DNA from 2 places in the Janthinobacterium sp. NKUCC06_STL genome. Region 1 is predicted to be linked to the other one. Evidence: riboswitches for the same ligand, from Rfam matches in the RefSeq annotation. Region 1 holds a riboswitch; the other holds the start of a gene.

Region 1 (8,315 bases):
GCTGTTCATCCAGACCGTGTGGGGCCTCGGCTACGTTTTCATCCCGGACGGACAGCCGCGCTGATCGCAGGCGAGGCATGATGAAGCTTGTTCCCGATATCAGCCTGGCGCGGCTGAAAAGCGGCCTGTTCTGGCGCACCTTTTTGCTGCTGGGTACTTTGACCACCGTCAGCATGATCACCTGGATCGGCATGATTTCCGTCATCCAGCGCGAGCCGCAGGCGCAGCAGATTTCCGCCCAGATCATTTCCGTCGTCACCATCACGCATGCGGCATTGACGCACTCGGCGCCCGAGCTGCGCCGCGAGCTGCTGTTCGACCTCGTCAGCAATGAAGGCATCCGCATCTTCTCGCTGGAAGAGGACGACCGCATCGAGCCGCCGCCCGACAATTACCTGATGCCCGAGATCGAGGCGCAGGTGAAGGCCAAGCTGGGCAAGGACACGCGCTTTTCCGCGCGCGTCAACGGCGTGGCCGGCTTCTGGGTCAGCTTCAAGATCGACGACGACGAGTACTGGCTGATGCTGGACCGCGAGCGCCTGCGCGGCCTGACGGGCTTCCAGTGGCTGGGCTGGGCCAGCCTGGTGTCGCTGCTGTCCCTGCTGGGCGCGGCCATCATTTCCAGCCTGATCAATCTGCCGCTGTCGCGCCTGACGGCGGCCGCGCGCGACATCGCCAAGGGCAAGCAGCCAGCGCCGCTGCCGGAAAAAGGCCCGATCGAAATCATCGAGGCGAACCGCAGCTTCAACCAGATGGTCGATGATTTAAAACAGGTGGAATCGGACCGCGCCGTGATTCTGGCCGGCATTTCGCACGATTTGCGCACGCCGCTGGCGCGCATGCAGCTGGAAGTGGAAATGGCGAATTTGTCGGACGAGGCCCGCGAAGGCATCCAGTCCGATATCGGGCAGATGGACGCCATCATCGGCCAGTTCCTCGACTATGCCAAGCCGACGGAAGCGTCGAGCTTTACGGATGTCGACCTCAGTGGTTTGCTCAGCGACATGACGCGCGAAGCGATGCGCCTGCCGGACGTGAAGATCAACGCCAGCATCGCCGACGGCGCGCATGCGATGGGCAACCCCACCGACCTGCGCCGCGTATTGAACAACCTGATCGAGAATGCGCGCCGCTATGGCAAAACGCCCGGCAGCGACGTGACGGAAATCGACATCGCCTGCCAGGTACGCACCAGCCACGGCGCGAAAAAGGTGATCATCGAAGTGCAGGACCACGGCACGGGCGTGCCGACAGAAAAGATCGAGCAGTTGATGAAGCCGTTCACCCGCCTCGACACGGCGCGTGGACAGGCGAATGGCGCCGGCCTGGGCCTGGCCATCGTCGACCGCGTGCTGCTGCGCCATGGCGCCGATTTACAAGTGCGCAACCGCGAAGGCGGCGGCCTGGCGTTTCAGATCAGTTTGCCAGCGGCGTAAGCTAACACGCCGGGGTCAGTCCCGTCGGGCCTGACCCCGGGTGATTAAACCGACGCCTGCTCCTGCACCAGCAATTTGTTCATCAGCAATTCCGTCGCCCCGTAGCCGTACAGGGAATCGCTTTCCATGCCCGGCGTGTCGAAGGGAATCGACTCCTCGCGATTCAGCTTGGCAGGGTCGGCGTCCGCATAACTGGCGCGCCAGGCGCGCTGCAGGGATTCATTGCGGCGGATAAAGGCCGGCATGGGCCAGTCGTCACGGTTCCAGCGCGGGCTGTCGCCCAGCAGGGGCCAGCGCTCGTTGAGCAGGGCCATGTCGCCCGTGCGCAGGCGGCGCACGGCCTGTTCCGGCCGCAAGCCTTCCAGCTCGTCCAGCGTGGGCAAGCTGTCGCGCTTCGGCCCGAACATATACGCCAGCATGATGCGCCCGGCAGGCGCCCTGCGCGCCACCACGCCGACGGCATAACCGCCGCCCGGCAGGGGCACGGCAAACCAGCTGCCTTCTCGGTATGGTAATGATTTCATTTCTGCAAACTCCCCCAAAATCGTGTTCGGGGCACAGTCTACGCGAAGCAAGGCGAAAGTGGCGCATGGTACGCCACGACAACAAACCAATAGTTACAATATTTTCTCATCATAGTGATACTGGGCAACAATTGGCCCCGCCTTGAACAGCGCTTCCTTCATGGCCGTGTCCAGGCGCGCGTCGCGGCGGCGCATCCATTCGAGCAGCATGGCCGCTTCCTTGCGGCTGGTGTCGCCCGCATGCGCCAGCACGCGGCGCAGTTCCGGGTCCGTGCACGCCTCGAAGCGCTGGCTGTTCAGGTCCAGCGCCTGCAGCGCGGCGATGGTGGCGCCGATGGCGCGGTGCATGTCGAGCGCGGTGGCCGGCAAGCCGGATTCTTCCAGTGGGACGTTGGTCATGCGCATTCCTTTTCGCGTAGTGGTGACATCGGCTGCATTCTCCACCGCGCGGACGAAAAGCTCAAGCGTCCACGACACGTTTCCACCCGTTCGGCCATAATCATGGCTCAGCAACAGCCTAAACCCCAGCGGCAGGAGCCCCATGTTCAATTTCGACTTTTACAATCCGACGCAAATCCTTTTCGGCCAGGGCCAGATCGCCGCCATCACGGCGCTGATCCCGCCGCAGGCCAGAGTGCTCATGACGTATGGCGGTGGCAGCATCAGGCAGAACGGCGTCTATGATGAAGTCAAGGCGGCGCTGGCCGGCCATACGGTGCTGGAATTTGCCGGCATCGAACCCAATCCCAGCTATGAAACCCTGATGCAGGCCGTGGCCATGGTAAAAAGCGAGCGCATCGATTTCCTGCTGGCCGTCGGCGGCGGCTCCGTGGTCGATGGCACCAAATTCATCGCCGCGGCCGCCCTGCATGAGGGTGAGGCGTGGGACATCCTGGCCAAGGGCGGCAAGATCGTCGAGGCCGCCCTGCCCTTCGGCACCGTCTTGACGTTGCCGGCCACGGGGTCCGAAATGAATGGTTCGGCCGTGATCACGCGCAAGGCGACGCAGGAAAAGCGCTCGTTCATGAGCCGCAAGGTATATCCGAAATTCTCCGTGCTGGACCCGTCGAAAACGTTCACCTTGCCGCTGCGCCAGGTGGGCAATGGCGTCGTCGATGCGTTCGCGCACGTCATGGAGCAATACCTGACTTACCCTGTGAACGCATCCGTGCAGGACCGCTTCGCCGAAGGCATTTTGCTGACCCTGATCGAGGAAGGCCCGAAAGCCCTGTCGCACCCGGACGACTACGACGTGCGCGCCAACGTGATGTGGAGCGCCACCCTGGCCTTGAACGGCCTGATCGGCGTGGGCGTGCCGCAGGACTGGTCTACGCATGCCATCGGCCACGAATTGACGGCCTTGTACGAGCTTGACCATGCGCAGACCCTGGCCATCATCCTGCCCAGCATGCTGCGCGTGCGCAAGCAGGCCAAGCGCGCCAAGCTGCTGCAGTACGCGGCCCGCGTGTGGGGACTCGACGGCGGCGACGAGGATGGCCGCATCGAGGCCGCCATCGCGCGCACGGAATTCTTCTTCCGCCACATGGGCGTCAAAACGCGCCTGGCCGACTATGGCCTGAACCACGCCAGCGTGGATGCCGTCGTCTCCGCCCTGGAAGCGCACGGCATGACGGCGCTGGGCGAGCAGCGTGAAATCACCCCCGCCGTCAGCCGCAAGGTGCTGGAACTGAGTTTATAGATTCCAGCCACACTGTTGTAAAACGGTCAGCCGGGTGGGACAGCTGGCCGTGGTTCATGCTAAGCTGTCGTTTCGCTAGGGGTCCTGGAGCAGTCATCCGGGTGAGAGATACCCTTCGTACCTGATCTGGATAATGCCAGCGAAGGAAAGCGCAAAGTACCTCCCTCCTTTGATAGCTCCTGCGTTGGCGCCAGCCGAACAAGCAGCCTGCCGTGCTCTTTACCGAGTCGGCTTGAACCACGAGCAATCTATGTCCACACCGAATTTATCCGTTTCTGTTTTGACCCTGGCGATCCTGCACGCGTTTGCCGCACCCGCCCTGGCCGCGAATGACACCGCCGAAGCCGTCGACCCGCAGGCGCAAAGCATGGCCGAAGTCGTCGTCACGGCCAGCAAGGCGCCGGCCGCCAGACGCGCCTCCGTGGGCGGTTTTTCCGACGCGCCGCTGCTGCAGACGCCGGCGTCCGTCACCGTCATCGGGCAGAAGGAAATACAGGATCTGCAGATCCGCAACCTCAGCGACGCCGTCAAGCTCGACGCCAGCATCAATGAATCGTACAACGCCGTCGGCTACGCGGAACAGTTCACCATCCGGGGCTTCAAGCTCGATACGAACTCCAGCTACCGCAAGGATGGCGTGGCGATCCCCGGCGACACGCAAATTCCGCTGGAAAACAAGGAACGCATCGAAGTACTGAAAGGCCTGGCCGGCTTGCAGGCGGGCGTGGCAGCGCCGGGCGGCGTGATCGATTTCATCGTCAAGCGCCCGACCGCCGCGCCATTGCGCACCGTCACGGTGGAAACGCGCGAGCGGGGCACCCTGTACGGCGCCGTCGACCTGGGCGGCCGCCTGGAAGACACGCGCTTCGGCTACCGGGTCAACGTGGCGGCCGAGCGCCTGCGCTCCTACATCAAGGGCGCGGACGGCAACCGCAAATTCATTTCCGGCGCCTTCGACTGGCAGATTTCCCCGCAAGCGCTGCTGCAGCTCGATGCCGACTACCAGGACAAGGCGCAAGTGACGGCGCCCGGCTTCCAGCTGCTGAGCAATGGCAGCCTGCCGGCCAACGTCAGCGCCGACGCCATGCTCAACAAGCAACCGTGGACGCACCCGGTGGAAACCGTCACCAGCAACCTGGGCCTGCGCTTCCAGTACGCCTTCAATGAGGACTGGCACGCCACCCTGTCCGCCAACCAGCACACGTTCAAGCGCGACGACTACACGGCCTACCCGTATGGATGCAGTCCGGAAGGCTGGATGCCTGTGTTCTGCAGCAATGGCGATTTCTCCGTGTGGGACTTCCGCAGCCTGGGCGAAACGAAAAAGCCGCTGAGCGCGCAAGCCATGATCCAGGGCAAGTTTGCCACGGGCAGCTTGCGCCATGAAGTCACGGCGGGCGTGTCGTATTTCAACCGCAAGGACCGGGCCGGCAAGTATGTGTATGACGAAGTGGGCATCAGCAATATCTACCGCCCCGTCATCGTCGCCCCATCCGACGGCGTCACGGGTCCCGTGCGCCTGGTGCGCAACGACAAGGAAAAATCCGTCTTCGTGCAGGACATCGTCAGCCTGGCACCGAACTGGAAGCTGCATGGCGGCGTGCGCCACATCGATGTCGATGGCTATCAGTACGTGCTCAAGGCCGACAAGGAAATCCGCGCCAGGCACGACTTCCTGCTGCCGAACGTGGCGCTGGTGTACAACCCGCAAGACAATATCGCTGTCTACGCGTCGTACTCGCAGGGCATGGAACACGGCGGCACGGCCGACCGCTATGCGGAAAACGCCAACGTGGAACTGACGCCTAGCCGCTCGAAGCAGATCGAACTGGGCGTGAAGGCGGACCTGACGCCCGACTTCATGGTCGCCGCCACCCTGTTCCAGATCCGCAAGGGCCTGGAATTCAACCAGTACCTCGACAGCAGCATGAGCACCTACAACTTCGTGCGCGCAGGCCAGGCCCAGCACCGTGGCCTGGAACTGTCGGCGCAGGGCAAGGCTTTCGCCAACCTGAACCTGGGCGCCTCCGTGACGGCCCTGAACAGCCAGCAATCGGATACGGGCAGTGCTGACTACGATGGCAAGCGCGTGCCCAACGTGCCCGCCTTCAAGGCCGCCGTGCGGGCCGACTATGCCGTGCCGCAAGTGGCGGGCCTGAGCGTGAATGGCAGCTGGGAATATGCGGGCAAGAAGGCGTTCGAGAACAACAATACCACCTTCGTGCCCTCGTACAGCGTGTTCAACCTGGGCGCCGCCTGGGCCACGCGCATCGCTGACACGCGCGCCGTGCTGCGCGCCAGCGTCAACAACGTGACCGACAAGTTCTACTGGCGCGACGTGACGCCGGAAGCCGGCGGCTACCTGTTCCCGGGCGCCAGCCGCACGTTCAAGGTGTCGGCGCAGTTTGACTTTTAATTGAGGGAAATGGCGGGCGCTGCAGTGAGCGCCTGCCGCAGCAAAGGCGCGGCCTGGGCCAGGCGCGCCTCCAGGCTGTCGTGCAGCACGTGGTAGACGATGCCACGCGCATCGAGTTCCTCCAGCAGCAGGCGATAGATCAGCTGGCGCACGGCTTCCGATTCGCGCTGCAAGCCGTCGGCCACCCACGGGCTGTCGGGCGCCGTCACCAGCGTCACATCGTACCGCGTGGCATCGGCCAGCGCCGCCAGCGGCGCATCGGCGCCATGGAAATAATGGCGGCTGTAGACCACCGTCATCAACGGCGTCGTATCGCAAAACAGGAAGTGACGGGCTTGCGCGGCGGCTACCGCTTCGCGCTCAACTTGCGTGCGCGCGATGCCATACTGGTCGGCCGCGACGGGCACCCTGCCCTGCGTTTCGACGAATTCGCGCAAATACTCGGGCACCCAGACGCTGCCGTAGCGTTCGGCCAGGGCGGCCGCCAGGGTCGACTTGCCCGACGATTCCGCGCCCAGGATGGCCACGCGCACGCAGTGGCCCATCACTTGAGGACCATCGCGCTCGGCGCGGCCGGTGCCGACTTTCTCCACGCCAGCAAGCCGATGATGGCCATCACGACAAAGAAGGCATACAGCACGGCCGTCAGGGTCAGGCCCTTGTGCAGGTACAGCCACACGTACAGCACGTCGACGATGATCCAGGCGATCCAGTTTTCCAGCTTCTTGCGCGACAGCAGGAATTGCCCCACCAGGCTGCCTGCCGTGAGGAAACCGTCCGCGTGGGGCACGTCCGTGTCCGTCGTCGTCAGCAGCCAGGCGATGAGCAGGAAGCCGACCAGCCAGCCCATGCCGCAGGCCAGCCAGCCGCGGCCATCGAGGCGCGTGACGGGCAAGGTCTTGCCGCCGCTGGCCGGATGCAGCCACTGGTACCAGCCCCAGAACGAGACGCTGATGAACAGCAGTTGCAAGGCCATGTCGCCATACAGGCGCGACTCGAAAAACACAAAACCGTAGGCGGCCGAGGAAATGATGGCGAACAGCCACGCCCAGTGATTCTGGCGGATGTTCAGCGCAACGGTTGTCAATGCCAGGACAAAGGAAATCAGTTCAAGCGGCGTGGTGGCAAAACCCAGCAGGAGAAGCGTATCGTTCATGGGAATCGTGATGAGGCTGGTGGTGCAGTATGCAATACCAGCCCTGAATAAGCAAGATTGCCTGCTCAGTGCGCTTAGGCGAAGCCGCCCTTCACGGCGCGCGCCAGCGAGCGCTGCACGATCAGCTTGTGGAAAGGCCGGATCACCAGGATGTAGGCGCGCCCCACCGCATTATGGCAATGCACGACGCTGGACATGGTGATGCGGCCATGCGGCCCCGCGTCGCGGTGGCGCAGCACCGACAGGCGGAAATCCAGGTGACTGTCATCCTCGCCCACGATGATTTCATCGTCGCTGACGGCAAAGATGCGGAAGATGCCGATGCGCTTGCCTGGCCGGGCTTCCATCTGCCTGGCCGTGCGGATGCCGAAGCGCGCCACGATGGCGTCGCGCACCACCATCAGCTTGCGCGCCCAGCCCGGCTGGCTGCCCAGCAGGATGCGCGCCAGGCTTTCCATGTCCATCTGGCGCGCCTGCGCGGTCGGCAGGTCGACGGCATACGCGTCGGCCAGGTGGCTGCCCGGGTACAAGGGGGCGATGCTGGCGCCGGGCGGCAAGGCCACGGCGCGTACAGCGTTGTTCATCTCTTGCATGTGCTCTCCATGTGTTCAGTGATAACATGAGCATCATACACGACAATGTGAACAGCGATAACATAGAATGACAAGCACAAGTACTTACCATCACGGCAACCTGCGCGACACCCTGGTCGCCGCCACCATCGCGCAACTGGCGCAGCAGCACGACGCCACCCTCTCGCTGCGCGAACTGGCGCGCTCGGTGGGTGTGTCGATCGCCGCCGTGTACCGCCACTTCCCCAGCAAGGAAGCCTTGCTGGCCGACGTGGCGGCGGCCGGTTTCGCCAGCCTGATCGCCAAGTGGGAAGCAGAACTGCCGCCGCAGGGCAGCCTGCCCTCCGAACAGCGTTTTCAGCTGCTGGGCCAGCAATACATCGAATTCGCCCTGGCCGCACCGGCCCACTACAGGCTGATGTTCGAGCACCAGGACGTGCGCCAGTTCCCCGCCCTGCTGGAAGCGGCGCAGGCGTGCTTCCAGTACGTGCTGCAAACGGCCGGCGCGGCCG
Region 2 (8,315 bases), on a different contig from region 1:
TGGACATCAACCTGCCCGGCATCAGCGGCTTTGGCGCCCTGCACATCCTGCACGACGACCCGCTCACGAGCCATATTCCCGTGATGGCCCTGTCGGCCAACGCCGTGCCGCGCGACATCGAGAAGGGCCTGGAAGCGGGCTTCTTCCGCTACCTGACCAAGCCGATCAAGGTCGTCGAATTCATGGATGCGCTCGACGTGGCCCTGCACCATGCGGCCGCGCATGGCCTGGCCGACGACATTCACGCAGTACGCTAATTCAGCATTTATTTTTAGGAATACCGCCATGCTTCAAGCCACCGAGATTCTGAACGCCAGCATTCTCATCGTCGATGACCAGGAGGCGAACGTCATGCTGCTGGAACAGGTGCTGCGCAATGCCGGTTATACGCGCATCACCTCCACCATGGACCCGCAAGCCGTGCACGCGCTGCACCAGCAGCACCGCTACGACCTGATCCTGCTCGACTTGCAAATGCCGGAAATGGATGGTTTTGAAGTCATGGAAGGCTTGCGCGACATCGAGGCGGGCAGCTATCTGCCCGTGCTGGTGATCACGGCCCAGCCGGGCCACAAGTTGCGCGCGCTGCAAGCGGGCGCCAAGGATTTCGTCAGCAAACCGTTCGACCTGGTGGAAGTCAAAACGCGCATCCACAACATGCTGGAAGTGCGCCTGCTGTACCAGAAGCTGGCCGAATACAACAAGTCGCTGGAACAGATGGTGGAAGAGCGCACGGCGGAGCTGCGCGAAAGCGAAGCGCGCTTCCAGCGCTTCACGGAGCTGTCGTCCGACTGGTACTGGGAACAGGATGCGCAGGGCAACCTGACGCGTTTTTCCGGCCCCGTGGCTGAAATGCTGGGCATTGGCAGCGAAGAAGAGCCGCAGCGCTGGAACGCGGCCGAGCGGGCCTTGCTCGATGCAAAAATCGCCGCACGCGAACCGTTTCTCGATTTCATTTACAGCCGCGCCAACCTCGACGGCAGCACGCAGTATCTGCAGGTCAGCGGCGAACCGATGTTCGACACGGGTAGCCGCTTCATTGGCTACCGCGGCATCGGCCTCGATGTCACGGAGCGCCATCGCATTGCCTGATTTATACTGGGTGCTATCGATACTGACCAGGAAAAATCATGACTGACAAATCTTCCTCCTACTGGTTCCCCGCCAAGACCTATGGCTGGGGCTGGGGATTGCCCATCACGTGGCAGGGCTGGCTGGTCTTTTTGAGCGCGCTGGCGCTGTTCGCCTGCGGCGCCTTCCTGTTCCCGCCGCAAACCATGCTGGTGGGCTATATCGTCTATGAAGTGGCCATCGTTGCCGCGCTCATTTTCATCTGCCAGCTGAAGGGTGAACCGACCAGCTGGCGCTGGGGCAAGAAGAAGTAGCGCGATGTACAAAGACGACACCTGCAAGAAATCATCTGGCCGCGCGGCGTGAACCGCGTATAATTGGCTCGCTGCCGCAAGGCGGCAAACGCTAGGGGTCCTGCCTTTCGCTGTGGAAACACGGTGCAAGCGCGGGTGAGAAATACCCTCCGAACCTGATCTGGATAATGCCAGCGAAGGGAAGCTTTAGGATGAACGCACCCCGCCTTTCCGCGTGCGTAATTCCGAACCTCCTTAGCTGGCTCCAGGCTTAAAAATAGTCTAGCCAAGGAGCCAAAATGAACGCCAACCCGAAATTCCTCTCCGCCACCGCCACGGTCGACGAAGCCGCCATCGCGCCGCTGCCCAATTCGCGCAAGATCTATGTTGAAGGCAGCCGTCCCGACATCCGCGTGCCCATGCGCGAGATCAGCCAGTCCGACACGGAAGCGTCGTTCGGCGGCGAAAAGAATCCGCCGATCTACGTGTATGACACGTCCGGCCCGTACACGGACCCGGACGTGCAGATCGACATCCGCTCGGGCCTCGATACGCCGCGCCTGCCGTGGATCGTCGAACGTGCCGACACGGAAGAATTGCCCGGCCCGACCTCCGACTACGGCATCGCCCGCCTGGCGGATCCGAAACTGGCCGAGCTGCGTTTTAATTTGCACCGCAAGCCGCGCCGCGCCATTGCCGGCAAGAACGTGACGCAAATGCATTACGCGAGGCGCGGCATCATCACGCCGGAAATGGAATTCGTCGCCATCCGCGAAAACATGCGCCGCCAGGAATATTTGCGCGAGCTGAAAGCTTCCGGCCCCATGGGCGAGCGCCTGGCCGACCTGATGGGCCGCCAGCATCCGGGCCAGTCGTTCGGCGCCAGCATCCCGGCGGAAATCACGCCGGAATTCGTGCGCGAGGAAATCGCCCGCGGCCGCGCCATCATCCCTGCCAACATCAATCACCCGGAAGTCGAGCCGATGATTATCGGCCGCAATTTCCTGGTGAAAATCAACGCGAATATCGGCAATTCCGCCGTCACCTCGTCGATCGGCGAGGAAGTGGAAAAGATGACCTGGGCCATCCGCTGGGGCGGCGACAACGTGATGGACCTGTCCACCGGCAAGCACATCCACGAAACGCGCGAATGGATCGTGCGCAACAGCCCCGTGCCCATCGGCACCGTGCCGATTTACCAGGCGCTGGAAAAGGTCAATGGCAAGGCCGAAGATTTAACTTGGGAAATCTTCCGCGACACCCTCATCGAGCAGGCCGAGCAGGGCGTCGACTACTTCACCATCCACGCGGGCGTGCTGCTGCGCTATGTGCCGATGACGGCCAAGCGCCTGACGGGCATCGTGTCGCGCGGCGGCTCCATCATGGCGAAATGGTGCCTGGCGCACCACCAGGAATCGTTCCTGTACACGCATTTCGAAGAGATTTGCGAAATCATGAAGGCGTATGACGTGTCGTTCTCGCTGGGCGACGGCTTGCGTCCCGGCTCCATCTATGACGCCAACGACGAGGCGCAGCTGGGCGAACTGAAAACCCTGGGTGAGCTGACGCAAGTTGCGTGGAAGCACGACGTGCAAGTGATGATCGAAGGCCCGGGCCACGTGCCGATGCAGTTGATCAAGGAAAACATGGACTTGCAGCTGGAACAGTGCGGCGAAGCACCGTTCTACACCCTGGGACCGTTGACGACCGATATCGCGCCCGGCTACGACCACATCACCTCGGGCATCGGCGCGGCCATGATCGGCTGGTACGGCACGGCCATGCTGTGCTACGTGACGCCGAAGGAACACCTGGGCCTGCCCAACAAGGCCGATGTGAAAGACGGCATCATCACCTACAAGATTGCGGCGCACGCGGCCGACCTGGCCAAGGGCCATCCGGGCGCGCAAATCCGCGACAACGCCCTGTCGAAAGCACGCTTTGAATTTCGCTGGGATGACCAGTTCAACATCGGCCTGGACCCGGACAAGGCGCGCGAATTCCACGATGAAACCCTGCCCAAGGATTCGGCCAAGGTGGCGCATTTCTGCTCCATGTGCGGCCCGCATTTCTGCTCCATGAAGATCACGCAGGAAGTGCGCGAATACGCGGCCGGCATGGGCATCGCGGAAGACAAGGCGCTCAAGCAGGGGATGGAAATCAAGGCCATCGAATTCATCAAGAACGGCGCCGAGCTGTACCGCAAGGTCTGAAGGAGAGCGTGATGCCTGCATTGATATCCATCACGCTCAACGGCGCACCGCACCAGGTGCCGCCGGGACAAACCCTCGATCAATTGATCGCCGCGCTGTCGCTGGAAAACCAGGCGCTGGCGCTGGCCGTCAACCGCAATGTCGTGCCGCGCAAGGCGTGGCCGGGGCAGGTCTTGCAAACCCAGGACCAAGTGGAAATAGTCCGCGCCATCGGCGGCGGCTGAACTAAGGAAAAAGCAATGAACAGTAATAACAACGACCTGCTGACCATCGCAGGAAAACAGTATCAATCGCGCTTGCTGGTCGGCAGCGGCAAGTACAAGGATTTGCCGCAGACGCGCGAAGCGACGGATGCGGCCGAGGCGCAGATCATCACGGTGGCGATCCGCAGGGTGAATATCGGGCAAGACCCGAACGCGCCCAGCCTGCTGGACTTCGTGCCGCCGGACCAGTACACGATTTTGCCGAACACGGCCGGCTGCTACAACGCCAAAGATGCCGTCTACACCCTGCAACTGGCGCGCGAGCTCCTGGGCGGGCGCAATCTGGTGAAGCTGGAAGTACTCGGTGATGAAAAGACGCTGTTTCCGCACATGCCGGAAACGTTGATTGCGGCCGAAGCGCTGGTCAAGGATGGCTTTGACGTGATGGTCTACTGCAGCGACGACCCCATCCAGGCGAAGATACTGGAAGACATCGGCTGCGTGGCCGTCATGCCGCTGGCCTCCCTGATCGGCTCGGGCATGGGCATCTTGAATCCGTGGAACTTGTCGCTGATCATCGACCAGGCGAAAGTGCCCGTGCTCGTCGATGCCGGCGTGGGCACGGCGTCCGATGCGGCCATTGCCATGGAACTCGGTTGCGATGGCGTGCTGATGAATACAGCCATTGCCGGCGCGCGCGACCCCGTGCGCATGGCGCGTGCGATGAAGCTGGCCGTGCGGGCAGGTCGCGAAGCATTTCTGGCGGGCCGCATGCCGCGCAAGTTTGCCGCCTCGCCATCGTCGCCGATGGCGGGCCGCCTGGCGTGATGGCGCCGATGCGTGTCACTGTGCTGGTGTTTGCCGGTGCCGACCCGTCGGGCGGCGCCGGCATCGCCGCCGATATCGTGGCCATTGCCGCGCAGGGCGCGCATGCCTTGCCCGTCATCACGGCCTTGACGGTGCAGGACAACGACAGGGTTTTTGGCGTGCAGGCGGTGGTGCCGGAGCTATTGCGCCGGCAGGCGCTGGCCCTGATCGACAAGATGGCCATTCACGCCGTGAAGATCGGCATCCCCGGCAGCGCCGCGAATGCAGCCGTCATTGCGCAGCTGATCGCGCAAATGCGGCTGGCCCGCCCAGGCTTGCCTGTCGTGCTCGACCCCGTGTTGGCCAGCGGCCATGGCGACGTGCTGAGCCGGGACGACGCCGTGCTGGCGCTGGCGCCCTTGCTGCCGGTGACGACCGTCATCGTACCGAACGGGCCGGAAGCGCTGGCCCTCGGTGGCGCAGAAAACCTGCGCACGCAAGGCTGTCGGAACGTGCTGATGACGGGCGGCCATGGCGATGGCGAGACGATCGTCAACCGCTGGGTCGATGGTGAGGGCAGGGAGCGCGAGTGGCGCTGGCCCCGTCTTCCCGGCGAATTTCACGGCAGCGGCTGCACTTTGGCGTCCGCCATCGCGGCGCGCCTGGCATTGGGCCAGGCATTGCCCGAGGCGCTCGATGGCGCGCAACGCTACTGCCATGCGGCCCTGGCTGGCGCGTATGCGATTGCGCCAGGTCAACTCATGCCGCAACGATTCATTCAATAAGGAAAACATCATGCGTGGACTGTATCTGGTCACCCCGAACTGGGACGACACCGACCGCCTGCTCGACGTGAGCGAGCAAGCCTTGCAGGAAGGCGTGGCCCTGCTGCAATACCGCCACAAGAGCGCCGAGGCGGAGCAGCGGCGCGAACAGGCAGGCGCCTTGCTGGCGCTGGCCCGCAAGTATGGCGTGCCTTTCATCATCAATGATTTTATCGAGCTGTGCGAAGAGCTCGACGCGGACGGCGTGCACGTGGGCGGCACGGATGCGTCCGTGGCGCAGGTGCGCGCGCGCCTGGGCAAGGACAAAATCGTCGGCGCCTCGTGCTATGGCGACATGGCCCTGGCAAGGACGGCTGAGGCCGGCGGCGCCAGCTACGTGGCCTTCGGCGGCTTTTATCCGTCGCTGGTGAAAAAGTATCCGGTGACGACTCCGCTCGACATCGTGCTGCAGGCCAAGCGCGAGATCGCCTTGCCCTGCGTGGTGATCGGCGGCATGACGCCGGAGAACGCGGCGCCGCTGGCCGCGCGCGGCGCCGACATGGTGGCGGCCATCACTAGCGTCTATCAAGCGGACGATGTGGATATTGCGGTGCAGCAATTCAATCAATTGTTTGCGGCATGAGCATGGGCGTGCAGGGCTGGTTTGGGGCAGTAATCGGCATATAATATGAGCATCATTCATTACCGAGGTCCCCCACCCATGAGTCAGCCAGCCGCCGCGAAACGCCTTATCCTGATCGTTGACGATGACCAGCTCCTGTTGGAATTCCTCGGCGAAGTCCTGCGCCATGCCGGCTACGAGACGGCCCTGGCCCATTCGGCCGAAGTGGCGTTGCAGCTGATCGCCCAGCGCGAGCCGGATCTGGCCTTGCTCGACATCCACATGCCGGGCATGTCCGGCCTGGAACTGGCCAAGCGCCTGCATGGCGAAACGGCCGTGCCATTCATGTTCCTGTCCGGCAGCGGCGACAGCGAATCGGGCAAGCAGGCGGCCGCCTACGGCGCCGTCGGTTACGTGGTGAAACCCGTCGATGAAGCCCGCTTGATGCCCGCGTTCGAAGCGGGCCTGGCGCGTGCCGATGAAATCCGCCAGCTGCGCCGCACCGAGCTGAACCTGAACGCGGCGCTGGCCGCCGGCCGCGAAACGAGTCTGGCCGTGGGCCTCTTGATGGGCAAGTTCCAGACGGACCGCAACACGGCCTTCGAAGTGCTGCGCGACCACGCCCGTTCCAGCCGCCGCAAGATCAATGAAATCGCCAGCCAGCTGTTGCTGGCCGAGGAAACCCTGAACGGCCTGCACGGCGCCTTCCTCAACCGCGCGAAAGCCAAGTAAACGTTTCAACCATACACAGGACACACATGAAAACCAAAGCAGCGATTGCATGGAAGGCGGGCGCGCCTTTGACGATCGAAGAAGTCGACCTGGCCGGCCCGCGCGAGGGCGAAGTACTGGTCGAAATCAAGGCCACCGGCATTTGCCATACCGATTACTACACCCTGTCGGGCGCCGATCCGGAAGGGATCTTCCCATCGATCCTCGGCCATGAAGGGGCCGGCATCGTCGTCGACGTGGGGCCGGGCGTGAAAAGCCTGAAAAAGGATGATCACGTCATCCCCCTGTACACGCCGGAATGCCGCCAGTGCAAATTCTGCCTGTCGCAAAAAACCAACTTGTGCCAGTCGATCCGCTCGACCCAGGGCCGCGGCCTGATGCCGGACGCGACCTCGCGTTTCTCCATCGACGGTAAACCCATCTTCCACTACATGGGCACCTCGACTTTCTCGAACTACATCGTCGTGCCGGAAATTGCCCTGGCCAAGATCCGCGAAGACGCGCCCTTCGACAAGGTTTGCTACATCGGCTGTGGCGTCACCACCGGCGTGGGCGCCGTGCTGTTTACGGCCAAGGTCGAGGCGGGCGCCAATGTGGTTGTGTTCGGCCTGGGCGGCATCGGCTTGAACGTGATCCAGGCGGCCAAGATGGTCGGCGCGGACAAGATTATCGGCGTCGACATCAACCCGGCGCGCCAGGAAATCGCGCGCAAGTTCGGCATGACGCATTTCGTCAACGCCAACGAGGTGGAAAACGTGGTCGACACCATTGTGCAGCTGACGGACGGCGGCGCCGACTATTCGTTTGAATGCATCGGCAACACCACCACCATGCGCCAGTCGCTCGAGTGCTGCCACAAGGGCTGGGGCCAGTCCATCATCATCGGCGTGGCGGCGGCCGGCCAGGAAATTTCCACCCGTCCATTCCAGCTGGTGACGGGGCGCGTGTGGAAAGGTTCCGCTTTCGGCGGCGCGCGCGGCCGCACGGACGTGCCGAAGATCGTCGACTGGTATATGGAAGGCAAGCTCAATATCGACGATTTGATCACGCACCGTTTGAAGCTCGACGATATCAACCAGGGTTTCGACCTGATGAAGAGCGGTGAGTCGATCCGTTCCGTTGTGTTGTATTAATATAAATACGCCGTACCACGGCGTTTTGCGGAGGCTGCGGCCTCCGTTTTTTTGCCCCGCGTTCCATCCATCGTCCATGTTTGCCATCCAGGCAGGTCTTTTTGCAGCCTGTCGCATCGCGCTGGAGCCGTGCTCCACCCGCCGCTAAAGTCAATGCTCCACTACTTTTGCGACGAGGCAGCCATGTCCACTTCCCACCGTTTGATCCTCAGCCTGGCCGGTATCCTGCTTGGCGGCAGCGCGCTGGCCGTGCAGCCGCCGCAGCCTCCCACGCCACCGGCCCCGCCAGCCGCACCCAGCGTGCAGGTCAGCCGTTCGATCGACAAGGGCGAAAGCTATGCGCTGGTCGATGGCGCCACGGATAGCGAGGGTGTCATCGTCGTCGACAGCGATATTCACTCGCAGCAGGTGGAAAAGCTCAAGCGCTCGATCAAGGGGCCATTCCTGTGGTTCCGCGACCAGGGCCAGGCCTATGTG

Evidence for each region. A riboswitch is a leader RNA that binds a small molecule or an ion and turns the genes downstream of it on or off. The one in region 1 is predicted to bind thiamine pyrophosphate.
Region 2: another riboswitch for thiamine pyrophosphate. It lies ahead of thiC (phosphomethylpyrimidine synthase ThiC); the one in region 1 lies ahead of KO539_RS01855 (TonB-dependent siderophore receptor).

What each region holds. Positions count from the first base shown of each region.
Region 1 is NZ_JAHKQY010000001.1:387,908-396,222, forward strand. Features, by position in the region: gene ompR (two-component system response regulator OmpR) at 1-64, shown strand, start outside; gene KO539_RS01835 (sensor histidine kinase) at 78-1,436, shown strand; gene KO539_RS01840 (Imm26 family immunity protein) at 1,481-1,960, opposite strand; gene KO539_RS01845 (hypothetical protein) at 2,054-2,359, opposite strand; gene KO539_RS01850 (iron-containing alcohol dehydrogenase) at 2,502-3,659, shown strand; TPP riboswitch at 3,727-3,824, shown strand; gene KO539_RS01855 (TonB-dependent siderophore receptor) at 3,910-6,075, shown strand; gene KO539_RS01860 (AAA family ATPase) at 6,072-6,620, opposite strand; gene pnuC (nicotinamide riboside transporter PnuC) at 6,620-7,231, opposite strand; gene KO539_RS01870 (DUF2867 domain-containing protein) at 7,306-7,824, opposite strand; gene KO539_RS01875 (TetR/AcrR family transcriptional regulator) at 7,892-8,315, shown strand, end outside.
Region 2 is NZ_JAHKQY010000008.1:149,595-157,909, reverse strand. Features, by position in the region: gene KO539_RS22560 (ATP-binding protein) at 1-257, shown strand, start outside; gene KO539_RS22555 (response regulator) at 286-1,092, shown strand; gene KO539_RS22550 (hypothetical protein) at 1,131-1,385, shown strand; TPP riboswitch at 1,469-1,584, shown strand; gene thiC (phosphomethylpyrimidine synthase ThiC) at 1,664-3,577, shown strand; gene thiS (sulfur carrier protein ThiS) at 3,598-3,801, shown strand; gene KO539_RS22535 (thiazole synthase) at 3,817-4,608, shown strand; gene KO539_RS22530 (hydroxymethylpyrimidine/phosphomethylpyrimidine kinase) at 4,617-5,372, shown strand; gene thiE (thiamine phosphate synthase) at 5,383-5,994, shown strand; gene KO539_RS22520 (ANTAR domain-containing response regulator) at 6,073-6,705, shown strand; gene KO539_RS22515 (S-(hydroxymethyl)glutathione dehydrogenase/class III alcohol dehydrogenase) at 6,732-7,838, shown strand; gene KO539_RS22510 (hypothetical protein) at 8,022-8,315, shown strand, end outside.